DNA from 2 places in the Pseudoduganella sp. UC29_71 genome. Region 1 is predicted to be linked to the other one. Evidence: predicted binding sites of a transcription regulator. Region 1 holds the regulator's gene; the other holds the start of a gene.

The links. The regulator HrcA, encoded in region 1, represses chaperone genes, less so after heat shock. The targets are predictions, from matches to a motif close to TTAGCACTCNNNNNNNNNGAGTGCTAA.
Region 2: the regulator HrcA is predicted to act here: its motif matches at 3,597-3,623, upstream of rpoH (RNA polymerase sigma factor RpoH).

Annotation. Positions count from the first base shown of each region.
Region 1 covers NZ_CP170549.1:5,482,369-5,488,125, forward strand. Annotated here, with positions in the region: gene ACFJI2_RS24400 (outer membrane protein assembly factor BamE) at 1-218, opposite strand, end outside; gene fur (ferric iron uptake transcriptional regulator) at 340-768, shown strand; gene ACFJI2_RS24410 (IS4 family transposase) at 798-2,123, opposite strand; gene hrcA (heat-inducible transcriptional repressor HrcA) at 2,226-3,242, opposite strand; gene ACFJI2_RS24420 (HAD family hydrolase) at 3,280-3,990, opposite strand; gene ACFJI2_RS24425 (metallophosphoesterase family protein) at 4,093-5,517, shown strand; gene ACFJI2_RS24430 (hypothetical protein) at 5,668-5,757, shown strand, end outside.
Region 2 covers NZ_CP170549.1:257,590-263,346, forward strand. Annotated here, with positions in the region: gene ACFJI2_RS01175 (antibiotic biosynthesis monooxygenase family protein) at 1-116, shown strand, start outside; gene ggt (gamma-glutamyltransferase) at 204-1,958, opposite strand; gene ACFJI2_RS01185 (hypothetical protein) at 1,989-2,432, opposite strand; gene rpoH (RNA polymerase sigma factor RpoH) at 2,572-3,471, opposite strand; gene ftsX (permease-like cell division protein FtsX) at 3,864-4,778, opposite strand; gene ACFJI2_RS01200 (cell division ATP-binding protein FtsE) at 4,775-5,458, opposite strand; gene ftsY (signal recognition particle-docking protein FtsY) at 5,481-5,757, opposite strand, start outside.

The DNA.
Region 1 (5,757 bases):
TTGCCTTGCTGGATGTCCGGACGGTAGGGCGAGAAGAACCACATGAATTTCTGCAGCTGAGAAATACTGCGGACTTGCGCGCCCTTGCTGGCCACCACCGCGTTATCTTCGACTTTGAGGTCGGCCTTTTTCTCGCCCAGCGTGCTGAGGGATGCGCAGCCGGAAACGGACAGCGCAAGGCAAATCGCCCCCGCCACGAGGGGCGTGCGGCGTTTCATACTGTGCAACAGGGACTGCGGTATAGCCTGGGTGATGCGCATAAATGACCTCAAATCGATTGAGCGGAAGTGCCAAAACACTATATGATAAAGCACATTGTCCCACACACGAGTAAGAAACATGAGCAACAACCCAACCGACCTGAAGGCAAGCGGCCTGAAAGCGACTTTACCGCGCCTGAAGATCCTCGACATTTTCCAGAATAGCCCGGTGCGCCATCTGACTGCGGAGGATGTTTACAAGATCCTGCTGGCGGATAATATGGATGTTGGCCTGGCAACGGTTTACCGTGTGCTGACCCAATTCGAGCAGGCCGGCCTGCTCAACCGCAACCACTTCGAAACCGGCAAGGCTATCTTTGAATTGAATGCCGGCTCGCACCACGACCACCTGGTGTGCCTGGACTGCGGCCGCGTGGAAGAGTTCTTCGACGAGGAAATCGAGCATCGCCAGCAGAGCATCGCCGAAGCGCGCGGCTTCAAGATCGCCGAGCACGCGCTGGCCATCTACGGCAACTGCGTCAAGACAGCCTGCCCCCACAAGCCATAAAAAACCGGGCCTGGCCTAATGCCGTTCAGTTAAGGGCTTTTCTTTAGTACCCTGGCGGCATATTTCCTTGGTCTGCCCTTGACGGCCCGGTCGAATTTCCGACCGGGCCGTTCCTCATTGAGGAGGGTAACCAACCTTTCCCGCAAATGCTTCATCGATGCCGGCAGCTTGCCGTAAGAGCGCGTGACGCCGGCCCAGTGCAATTCGAACTGGATGAGGTGGAATGCCCTGATGAAGCTCACCTCCGATGGCTCGCACTTGGCGACTAGTGCCGCCTTGGCGATTTCCAGTCGAATCAGATTGTATGCAGTCAGCGTGCCCCATATTTCCTGATACACGCCTTCGACCGTCTTTGATCGCAAGGTGAACGCCGTGCCCAGCATGGTCTGTTTGAGCTCGCGGTAACTGGTTTCGATGCCCCAGCGTCGTTCATAGCAGGCCGCCATGTCGGCAGCGCGATAGCGCCGACGGTCGCGTAGCGAAGTAAGCAGGATCCTTTTGCGCGCCTGTTGGTCAACCACTGTGATGGCGCGCGCTTCCCAGAACTCCGGCAATGCCGGACACTTGACGCGCGCTTGTGGTGATACCCGCATGCGCACGATGGCGTCGTGCTCCTCGCCCTCGATCACCTCCCACTTGGTGTTGGATTTGGCGGGGATGAGGAAATGGCGGTTCTCGGCCCCGGTCGTCACAGCGCACAGAATTTCGGCCGCCAGAAAGCCCTTGTCAAATATGGTGAGCGAATCAGCCGGAATATGGGGTACCAGCTCTTTAGCATAGACCATCTCGTTGCTTGCGTAAGGCCCAAACGCGGCGTTGCGAATCAAGTGGGTGGGGAGCGCGGTCAGCGTTACGCCGCGTACTTGCGGATAGCCGGCCACAGTGTCGCCGGCGTAATTTTGCGCACCGAAATGGACCCTGTTATCCGCTGTGTCGTGGGTGCGCAAGGTCGTGCCGTCCATAGCGAACAACTGGAGCCCCTTGAATACATAGGCCCGGCGATCTTGCTCGCACCAGGCTTGCGCCGAGCGCTCGAACAACCATTGCAGTGGCTCGGCCCCGAGGCGCTGACGCGCCTGGGCCGCCGCACTTTTACTCACAAAAGGCGCTTGCGCGTCCGGCAATGCCAAGCCCAAGTCGTCAAGTACCTCGCCTATGGATTTGTGCCGGTACAGCGCCAGAGCGATGATCAACCACACCACTTGCTCGGCTGGCAACCGACGCTGGCGGATGCTCACCGCGTGTGTGCAGACAACCGCTTCTTCGATCCAATCATAGGGTAAATGCTGCCCAAGCCGCCGCCAATCGGGGCACTCTAAACCATCGGCGAGGAAATGAACGGCGTCATCTAGCATTGCGACGCAGGTTAACAGCGATTTGCAATGTTTACAACCACAAAATAAAAATGCCGCTCAGTCTTAACTGAACGGCATTAGGGCCTGGCCCGGTTTTTTTTTTCAATGGTTGCTCAGCGCATTCGAGAGCAGCTTGGCGGTAATGTCCACGATGGGGATCACCCGTTCATACGCCATGCGCGTCGGCCCGATCACGCCCAGCGTGCCGACGATCTTGCCGTTGGCTTCGTACGGCGCCGTCACCACGCTCATCTCGTCCATCGGCACCAGGCTGGATTCGCCACCGATATAAATCTGCACGCCGGATGCCTTGCTGGACACGTCCAGCAGCTGCATCAGCCCGGTTTTCTGCTCGAACATGTCGAACATCTGGCGCAGCGAACTCATGTTGGAGGACAGGTCGCTCACCGACAGCAGGTTGCGCTCGCCGGAAATGACCATGTCGTCCGCGCTCTCGGCCATCGCTTCGCTGCCGGCCTCCACCGCCGCCTGCATCAGGCGTCCCATGTCGGTCTGCAGCTGGCGCAGCTCGTTCTGCATGCGGCCGCGCACCTCTTCCAGCGCCAGGCCGCTGTAGTGCTGGTTGATGTAGTTGGCCGACTGCACCAGCTGGGCCGGCGTGTAGTCCACGTCGGTGAGCAGCATGCGGTTCTGCACGTCGCCCGCCGGGCTGACGATGACCAGCAAAATCCGCTTCTCGGACAGGCGCAGGAACTCAATCTGCTGGAACACCGACTCGTGGCGCGGCGCCATCACCACGCCGGCGAACTGGGACAGCGAGGACAGCATCTGCGCCGCGTTGGCGATCAGCTTTTGCGGCTGCTGGCTGGGCAGGCGCATGCGCGCCTCCACCGAGCTCTCGTCGATGTGCTGCACGGTCAGCAGCGTGTCGACGAAGATGCGGTAGCCGCGCGGCGTGGGGATGCGGCCGGCCGAAGTGTGCGGGCTGGACACGTAGCCCAGCTCCTCCAGGTCCGCCATGATGTTGCGGATGGTGGCCGGGGACAGCTCCAGTCCCGAGATTTTCGACAGCGCGCGCGAGCCTACCGGCTGGCCGTCGGCGATGTAGCGCTCCACGAGCGCCTTGAGCAGGGTTTGAGCACGAGTATCGAGTTGCATGGGCTTATTATGCACGCAGACGCGCGCCGGCTGTAGATCAATCTGCCAGCTGGGTCTCCAGCCAGTCCAGGAGTTCATCGAATGTGGCGCAGATGGCGTCCGGCGCAATGCCCGCGTCCAGGTGGGCCGCGCTGCCGCCGCGGTTCATCCACACCGCGCGCAGGCCGGCGCGCTGGGCGCCCTCCACGTCCAGTTTCAAATCGTCGCCCACGTACACCGCCTCGGACGGCTCCACGTTCAGCGCCCGGCAGGCGGCCAGGAAGATGGCCGGATCGGGCTTGGCGCTGCCGAAGTGCGCGGCCGCCAGCGACACCTTGAAATGGTGGGCCATGCCGACCACTTCAAGGTCGGCGTTGCCGTTGGTGATGGTGCCCAGCACCAGGCGCTCCTTCAGCTTGAGCAGGCCGGGCAGCACGTCGTCGTACAGCTGGACGGCGTTGCGCGCGGCGGAGAAATGGCGCATGGCGCCGTCCAGGTGGCGCTCGTCCTCGCCCAGCTCGGCAAATGCGGCCTGCAGGCCGGCGCGGCGCAGGCTGGCCAGGTCCACGTGCAGCTCGGGGCGGGCGGCCAGCAGCGCCATGCGGCGCGCGCGCAGCTCGTCGATGGAAAATTGCTGCGCCACGCGCGGGGCGTGCTCGGCCAGCCAGGCGTGCAGGGTCAGCTCGGCCTGGGCGATCACGGGCGCGATCGGCCACAGCGTGTCGTCCAGGTCGAACAGGATGGCTTTCAGGGGCAGGCGGGCAGTCATGGCGATATTGTCGCATGGCTGCGCGGCACGGCGCTACGGGCGCGCGCCGCGCATGTCCCGGGCAGCATGTAAAATTGGCGGATTGTCTACACGGAGCACCCCTTGTCCACCCTGTCCCCGCTGCCCAAGCTGCCCCCGGCCCCGCTGGCCGCCTTAGCCCTGCTTGCCCTGCTGGCCGGCTGCGCCACCCAGTCCGGCACACCGGCCGCGCCGGATGGCTACGCCGCCTACGTGCTGATGGGCGAATCCGGCGCCGTGGCGCGCGTGGTGCTGGATGCGCCGGCCTGCCCGGCCATCACCGTGGACGGCGCCAGCGGCCCGATGGCGCTGCGCGCCGCGCCCGCCACCTTGCCGCTGCGCCCCAACGCCAGCAAGGGCGACGCCAAGCCGTCCGCCTTCCCGCTGCGGGTGTGCGAGGCGGCGCTGCCGCCCGGCGCCGCCAGCGCCAGCGTGCTGGGACGCGCCCTGCCGCTGCCGCGCGCCGAACCACGGCGCATCGTCGTCATCGGCGACACCGGCTGCCGCATGAAAGAAAGCGGCAACGAATACCAGGACTGCAACGACCCGCAAGCCTATCCCTTCGCCGCCGTCGCCGCCGCAGCGGCCGCGTGGCGGCCCGACCTGGTGGTGCACGTGGGCGACTACGCTTACCGCGAAAGCCCCTGCCCAGACGGCCGCGCCGGCTGCGCGGGCAGCCCCTACGGCTACGGCTGGGACGTGTGGCGCGCCGACTTCTTCGCGCCGGCCGCCGCGCTGCTGTCGGCCGCGCCGTGGGTGGTGGCGCGCGGCAACCACGAAAGCTGCGAACGCGCCGGCCAGGGCTGGTGGCGCCTGCTCGACCCGCGCCCGCTGCAAGCCGGCCGCGACTGCGCCGATCCCGCCCGCGACGCGGACGCCAACTACAGCGATCCCTACGCCGTATCGCTGGGCGGCGGCGCCCAGCTGCTGGTGGCCGACACCGCCGCCACCACCTGGAAAGGCCTGCAGCCGGGCGACACCGGCTACGAGCAATACCGCGCCGCCTACCGCCGCCTGGACGCGCTGTCGCAGCAGGCGCCATGGAATATCGCCGTCACCCACCACCCGATACTGGGCGTGGGCGCCGAAGTCAAGCCGGACGGCGCCTTCGAATGGCACCTGGGCGACCTCGGCCTGCAGCAAAGTTTCGGCTCGCTCAACCCGCTGCTGCTGCCGGCCCAGGTGCAGGCGCTGCTGTCCGGCCATGTGCACCTGTGGCAGCAGCTGAGTTTTGCCAGCCCGCACCCGACGCAGTTCGTGGCCGGCTTCTCCGGCACCGCCGAAGACATGGCCCCGCTGCCGGCCAGCCTGCCGCCCGGCGTCGCCCCCGCCCCGGGCGCCGTGGCCGACCAGTTCAGCACCTGGATAGGCGGTTTCGGCTTCATGGCCATGGAGCGCGGCGCACCCGGCGTATGGACCGTGACGGTGCACGACCGCCTCGGCGCCATAAAAAACCGCTGCCGTATCAGCGGCAGACGCTCCGCATGCAGCGTGACACAAGTACAATAGCCGGTTACGCCATGCCAAAAGTCACAAGCTGTTACAAGTTGCCGGTTGCGGATGCACTAAAATCAGGCGCCGATTGCGCCTATCGCACCCGCCGCCGCAAGGCCCGGCCTTCCTTACCTTAAGTACTTACATCAGTATCTGGAGAGTTTTATGAAAAGTTTGACCTCGCGTTGCGGCGCCGCCCTGCTGTTGGCCAGCGCGCTGGCCGCTTGCGGCGGCAGCGACAGCGGCAGCCTGCCG
Region 2 (5,757 bases), 1.7 Mb from region 1:
ATTACCGCTTACGCATTGCGGGCGTGGTGCGCGACTATGGCATGAACGAGCGCGCGCAGGCGCCCGCCGATAGCCGCGAGCGGCACGCCGCCGCGCAGGGCCGGCCGTGCGCATAGCCGCGGGGCCGCACAGCTGCACAGCCGCAGGGCCGCAGGGCCGCCCGGACGCACAGCCGCCCAGCCGCATGGCGCACAGCCGCTGCTTTAATGGCCCTTCTTCTGCACCAGCGCGCTGCCCACGCCGTGGCGCTTGCCTTCGCTGACGGCGGTCACCGTGCCATCCGTGTTGAACAGCAGCGCATTGGCCGCGCCGATTTCCTGCGGAGCCGGGCTCCAGCGCTGGCCGAGGTTTTCCAGCGCCTTGGCCGCGTCGCTGCCGCCGAAGCCCGGTTCGACGTCGGTGACGGCGTTGTTGCGCTGGGACAGGCGCGGCGCGTCCACCGCCTGGTCCATCGTCATGCCCAGGTCCACGTGGTTGACGATGGTTTGCAGCACAGTGGTAATGATGGTGGAACCGCCCGGGCTGCCGATCGAGAACGCCGGCTTGCCATCCTTGAACGCCAGCGTGGGCGACATGCTGCTGCGCGGACGCTTGCCCGCTTCCGGGACGTTGGGATGCGGGCCACTGAAGTCGAAGTCCGTCATTTCGTTATTCAGCAGGAAGCCGTAGCCCGGCACGGTGATGCCGCTGCCGCCCCAGGACTCGATGGTGAAGGTATAGGAAACGATGTTGCCGTCCTTGTCCGACACGGTCAGATGGGTGGTGTGTGCGCCTTCGGATAACAGCTTGACATTGGCTGGCCGCAGCGGCACGCTCTGGTCGTTCTGGAACGGATACGGGTCGCCCGCTTCCGCGCGCCTGGCTGCGCGCTGCGGATTGATCAGCTCACGGCGGCGTGCCGCGTAGTCCTTGCTCAGCAGGCCCTGCACGGGCGCTTCCAGGTATTCCGGATCGGCCAGGTAGGCGTTGCGGTCGGCGAAGGCCAGCCGGCTCGCCTCCAGGTACAGATGCTCCACCTTCTCGCGCGGCATGGACTTCAGGTCGTAGCCTTCCAGGATGTTGAGCGCTTCGGCAACCGCCACGCCGCCGCTGCTGGGCAGGGGCATGCCGTAGATGTCGTAGCCGCGGTAGGTGGAACGCAGCGGCTGGCGGATGCGTGCCTCGTAGTTGGCCAGGTCGGCCATGGTCATGGCGCCCGCGCGCACCTTGGCGCCGGGGTTGTTCACCGCATCGACGATGGCGCGCCCCATTTTGCCTTCATAGAACACCTTGATGCCCCCCGCCGCCAGTTCGCGGTACGCCTTGGCCAGGTCCGGGTTGCGCAGCAGGGCGCCTTCCGGCAGCGCCTTGCCGTCCTTCAGGTACAGCTTGGCCGTGGCCGGGAACAGCGAGAACTTGGCCTCGTTGGAGGCCACCAGGCGCGAGAAATTGGCGTTTACCCGGAAGCCCTCTGCCGCCACTTTGATGGCGGGCTGCAGCACCTTCTTCAGCGGCATGGAGCCGTAGCGGTCCAGCGCCTCGTGCCAGCCGCGCACCGTGCCCGGCACGCCAACCGACATGCCGCTGGCCACGGTTTGCTCGAAGTCCAGTTCCTTGCCGTCCTGCTGGAAGATGGTGGGCTGGAAGTTGGCCGGAGCCGTTTCGCGGTGGTCGATGGTGATCACGCGCTTGTCCTTGGCCAGATAGATCATCATGAAGCCGCCGCCGCCGATGCCGCAGCTGAACGGATCGGTCACGCCCAGCGTGGCGGCCGCCGCCACGGCCGCGTCCACCGCGTTGCCGCCCTGGTTCAGGATGGTCATGGCCGACTGGGTGGCCTGTTCGCTGATGGTGGCGGCGGCGCCGCCGGTGCCGGTCGCCACCGGGCTTTTGGCCCAGGCGGCCGGCGCGGCGGCGACGGTAATGATGATGGAAGAAACAAGCAGGGAAGGGAGGGCGCGGCGATGTGGCGAGGTCATGGGTCTCTTATCGGTAGCTGAGCTTGGTGGCTAGGAAATATCCACCCGCAAGCTTACCCGATAAGTTGGCACAGGAGCATTCAAGGCCGGCGGTTCCGGCGGTTCCAGCCCTGTCAGGGTAAAGCGCAGACCCTGCTGCGTGGCGGTATTGCTGCCGCCCGGCATTTTTTCCGCCAGCACGAAGCTGCTGGAGTTGCCATTGTTGGTGAGCACGAAGCTGTAGCTGATATAGCCTTCCCACACGCACACCGCGCCGGTCTTGCAGCGGCTGTCGTTGACGCGTTCCAGTTTCAGAGTGGCGGTGGGGGTCAGCGCCACGCTCTGGCCGGCGCTCAAGGTATAGGTGGCGCTCTTGCGCTGCGGCGCTGGCGTCGGCGCCGGCGCATCCCCGCCGCCATTCTGCGCCACCACGCTGCATGCAACAATGCCGAAACCGGCGAAGGCGGCAAGTAAGCTGATGATTCTGAGCTGCATATTCATTCTCCTCTACGGATTAAAATATTAGCTAAAACACATCAAGCGCGGCGCACGCGTGAAAATGGGGTCAGGGTTAATTATTTAATTAACCCTGACCCCATTTTCGGGTGCTGCTGTGTTACCTGTGTTACCTGTGTTACACGTAGGCGGCGAGCGCGCCTTTCATTTTTTTCAGCGCGGCCGCTTCGATCTGGCGGATGCGCTCGGCGGAGACGCCGAATTCGTCAGCCAGCGTGTGCAGCGTGGCGCCGGAGCCGTCGTCGTTGGCCAGCCAGCGGGCTTCGACGATGCGGCGCGAACGCGGATCGAGCTTGCCCAGCGCCGTTTCCAGGCCTTCGGAATGCAGACGCGTCACTTGCTCGGCTTCCAGCACGCGGGTCGGCTCGCTCTGCTCGGAGGACAGGTAGGCGATCGGGGCGAACTTGTCGTCCTCGTCGTCGGTCGGCGATTCGAGCGCGATGTCGCGGCCGCTGAGGCGGGTTTCCATCTCGATCACTTCTTCGCGCTTCACGTCCAGCAGCTTGGCCAGCTGGTCGATCTGCGCCGGGGACATGGCGTCCAGGCCGGTCTTGTGGCTGCGCAGGTTGAAGAACAGCTTGCGCTGGGCCTTGGTGGTGGCCACTTTGACCAGGCGCCAGTTCTTCAGGATGTATTCGTGGATTTCAGCCTTGATCCAGTGCATGGCATACGACACCAGGCGCACGCCCTGGTCCGCGTCGAAGCGCTTGACGGCTTTCATCAGGCCGATATTGCCTTCCTGGATCAGGTCGGCGTGCGGCAGGCCGTAGCCCAGGTAGCCGCGCGCGATCGAAACCACCAGGCGCAGGTGCGACAGCACCAGCTCCTGCGCGGCGCCCAGGTCGTTGTTTTCCTTCAGGTTGCGGCCCAGGCGCTTTTCGTCTTCAGGCGTGAGCATAGGCAGGCGGTTGACCGCCGAAATGTAGGCGTCCAGGTTGCCCAGGTTGCCAGTGAATCCCAGTCCCAGTGCCATGGCATTTTTATTGGATGGTACCAATGCGGCAGGTGCGGTCATCATAGTCATTTTTTGTTCCCTCGCTCGTCGAACACGGAATGTTTCGGATTCTTGCATCTTGCTTGACACTTCTTAAACTCAGCTTAATCTTGCTTTCAAGCATGAGATGAGGTATCGATGGGCATATATTAGCACTCTCAATCGGTGAGTGCCAATCGCCAGTTGCAATGCCCCTGATAGCGGTAATGCTATGGGCTGATTCTAGTCGATGGCTTTTGGCAAAGGCGCGGCTATCCGCGTTGTATTTGCGAAACGTCAATATGCATAGGATAGCCGGGGGAGGCGGCGGGGACTGTGCGTGAACGCACTTTCGGCGGGTTACGGGCTGCGCCCTAACCCGCCCTACGATGGACGTTGTAGGGCGGGTTAGCGCTGCGCGCGTAACCCGCCGTAACTCAGTTCAGGCGGGCCAGATGGCGCTGCACCGACAGCACGGCGCCGATCAGGCCCAGCGTGGCGGACACGGCCAGCAGGCCGGCCATGGGCAGCGGCTCCAGCGGGGCGAGCTGGAATTCGGAGGCGTACAGGCGGGCGAACTCGGCAATGGCCTGGTTCAGCGGCTGCAGCGCCAGCGCCACCGCGCCCAGCGCCACGCCGCCGGCGCACAGGCCGAGCAGGGCGCCGGTGTAATAGAAGGGGCGGTGGATGAAGGTGTCGGTGGCGCCGATCAGCTTGGAGACCAGGATTTCCTCGCGCTGCGTCAGCACCTGCAGGCGGATGGTGTTGAATACCACCGCCACCACCACGGTGCCCAAGGTGGCCGCCAGCAGCAGCAGGGCCAGCTTGAGCACGCCGATCAGCGCGGCCAGGCGCTTGACCCAGGCCGAGTCGATCTGCACCGTGTCCACGCCGGGCAGGGCGCGCATCTGTTCGGCCAGCAAGTCCACGTCCAGGCCGGCTGCCGCGCTGCGGAAGGCGTCCAGCTTGACGATGTAGCTGTCCGGCAGCGGGTTTTCACCCAGGGTGGCGATCACGTCCGACAGGCCGCTCTTGCCTTTCAGGTTGTCCAGCGCCTTTTCGCGCGGCACGAAGATGATCTTGGCGTCCTTCATCAGCTCGCGCAGCGGCGTGGCCAGCGCGGCCGATTGCTCGCGCGAAACGTCCTGTTTCATGAACAGGCTGATTTCGGGATCGACCGACATCTGCTCGGACAGGGGGCGCACATTGTCCAGCAGCGTCAGCCCCATGAAGGGCAGCGCCAGGGCGATGGCCACCACCAGGATGTTGAACAGGAAACTGCCGGGCGCCTTGCGCAGGTGCACCAGCGCCGCGCCGAGGGCGAAGCCGTGTTGACGGAACCAGCTGGTCATGCGGCCTCCTCCTGCGCGGCTGCGTCGCCGGCGCCGTGCAGCTGGCCCTGTTTCAGATGGATCACGCGCGCCGCGCCGGCCAGCACCTGGTCGTCGTGGGTGGAGATCAGGCACGTCACGCCCACCGAGTGGAAGGCGCGCAGCGCCTCCAGCACGCGGTCGGCGCTGGCGCGGTCCAGGTTGGCGGTCGGCTCGTCGGCCAGGATGATCTGCGGGCGGTTGACGATGGCGCGCGCGATCGACACGCGCTGCTGTTCGCCGCCGGACAGGGCCAGCGGCGAGGCGCTGGCGCGCTCGCCCAGGCCCACCTTGTCGAGCGCGGCGCGGGCGCGCTGCTCGGCTTGCGCGCGCGGCTGGCCGGTCACCATCAGCGGCATCATCACGTTGGCGAGGATGGAGCGGTCGGTGAGCAGGCGCTGTTCCTGGAAGATCAGGCCCAGGTTGCGGCGCAGGAAGGGCACGCCGGCCGGCTTCAGCTTGCCGATGTCCTGGCCGTTGACGATGACCTTGCCGGAGCTGGGGCGCTCCATGGCGGCGATCATCTTCAGCAGGGTGGACTTGCCGGCGCCGGACGGGCCGGCCAGGAACACCAGTTCGCCCTTGTTGACGGTCAGCGACACGTCGCGCAGCGCGGTGGCGTCGGCCGAGTATTGTTTGCTAACGTGCTGGAATTCGATCATGGGCGCGCGCTGTCCTTATCCGTTATCCGAGCAGGGCTTCGACGAATTCCGTGGCGTTGAACGGCTGCAGGTCCTCGATGCGCTCGCCGATGCCGATGAAGTACACCGGCACCGGGCGCACGCGGGCAATGGCCGCGATGACGCCGCCCTTGGCCGTGCCGTCCAGCTTGGTGATGATGAGGCCGCTCAGTTGCAGCGCGTCGTCGAAGGCTTTCACCTGCGCCAGTGCGTTCTGGCCGGTGTTGCCGTCGATTACCAGCAGGGTTTCGTGCGGCGCGCCTTCCAGGCCCTTGCCCAGC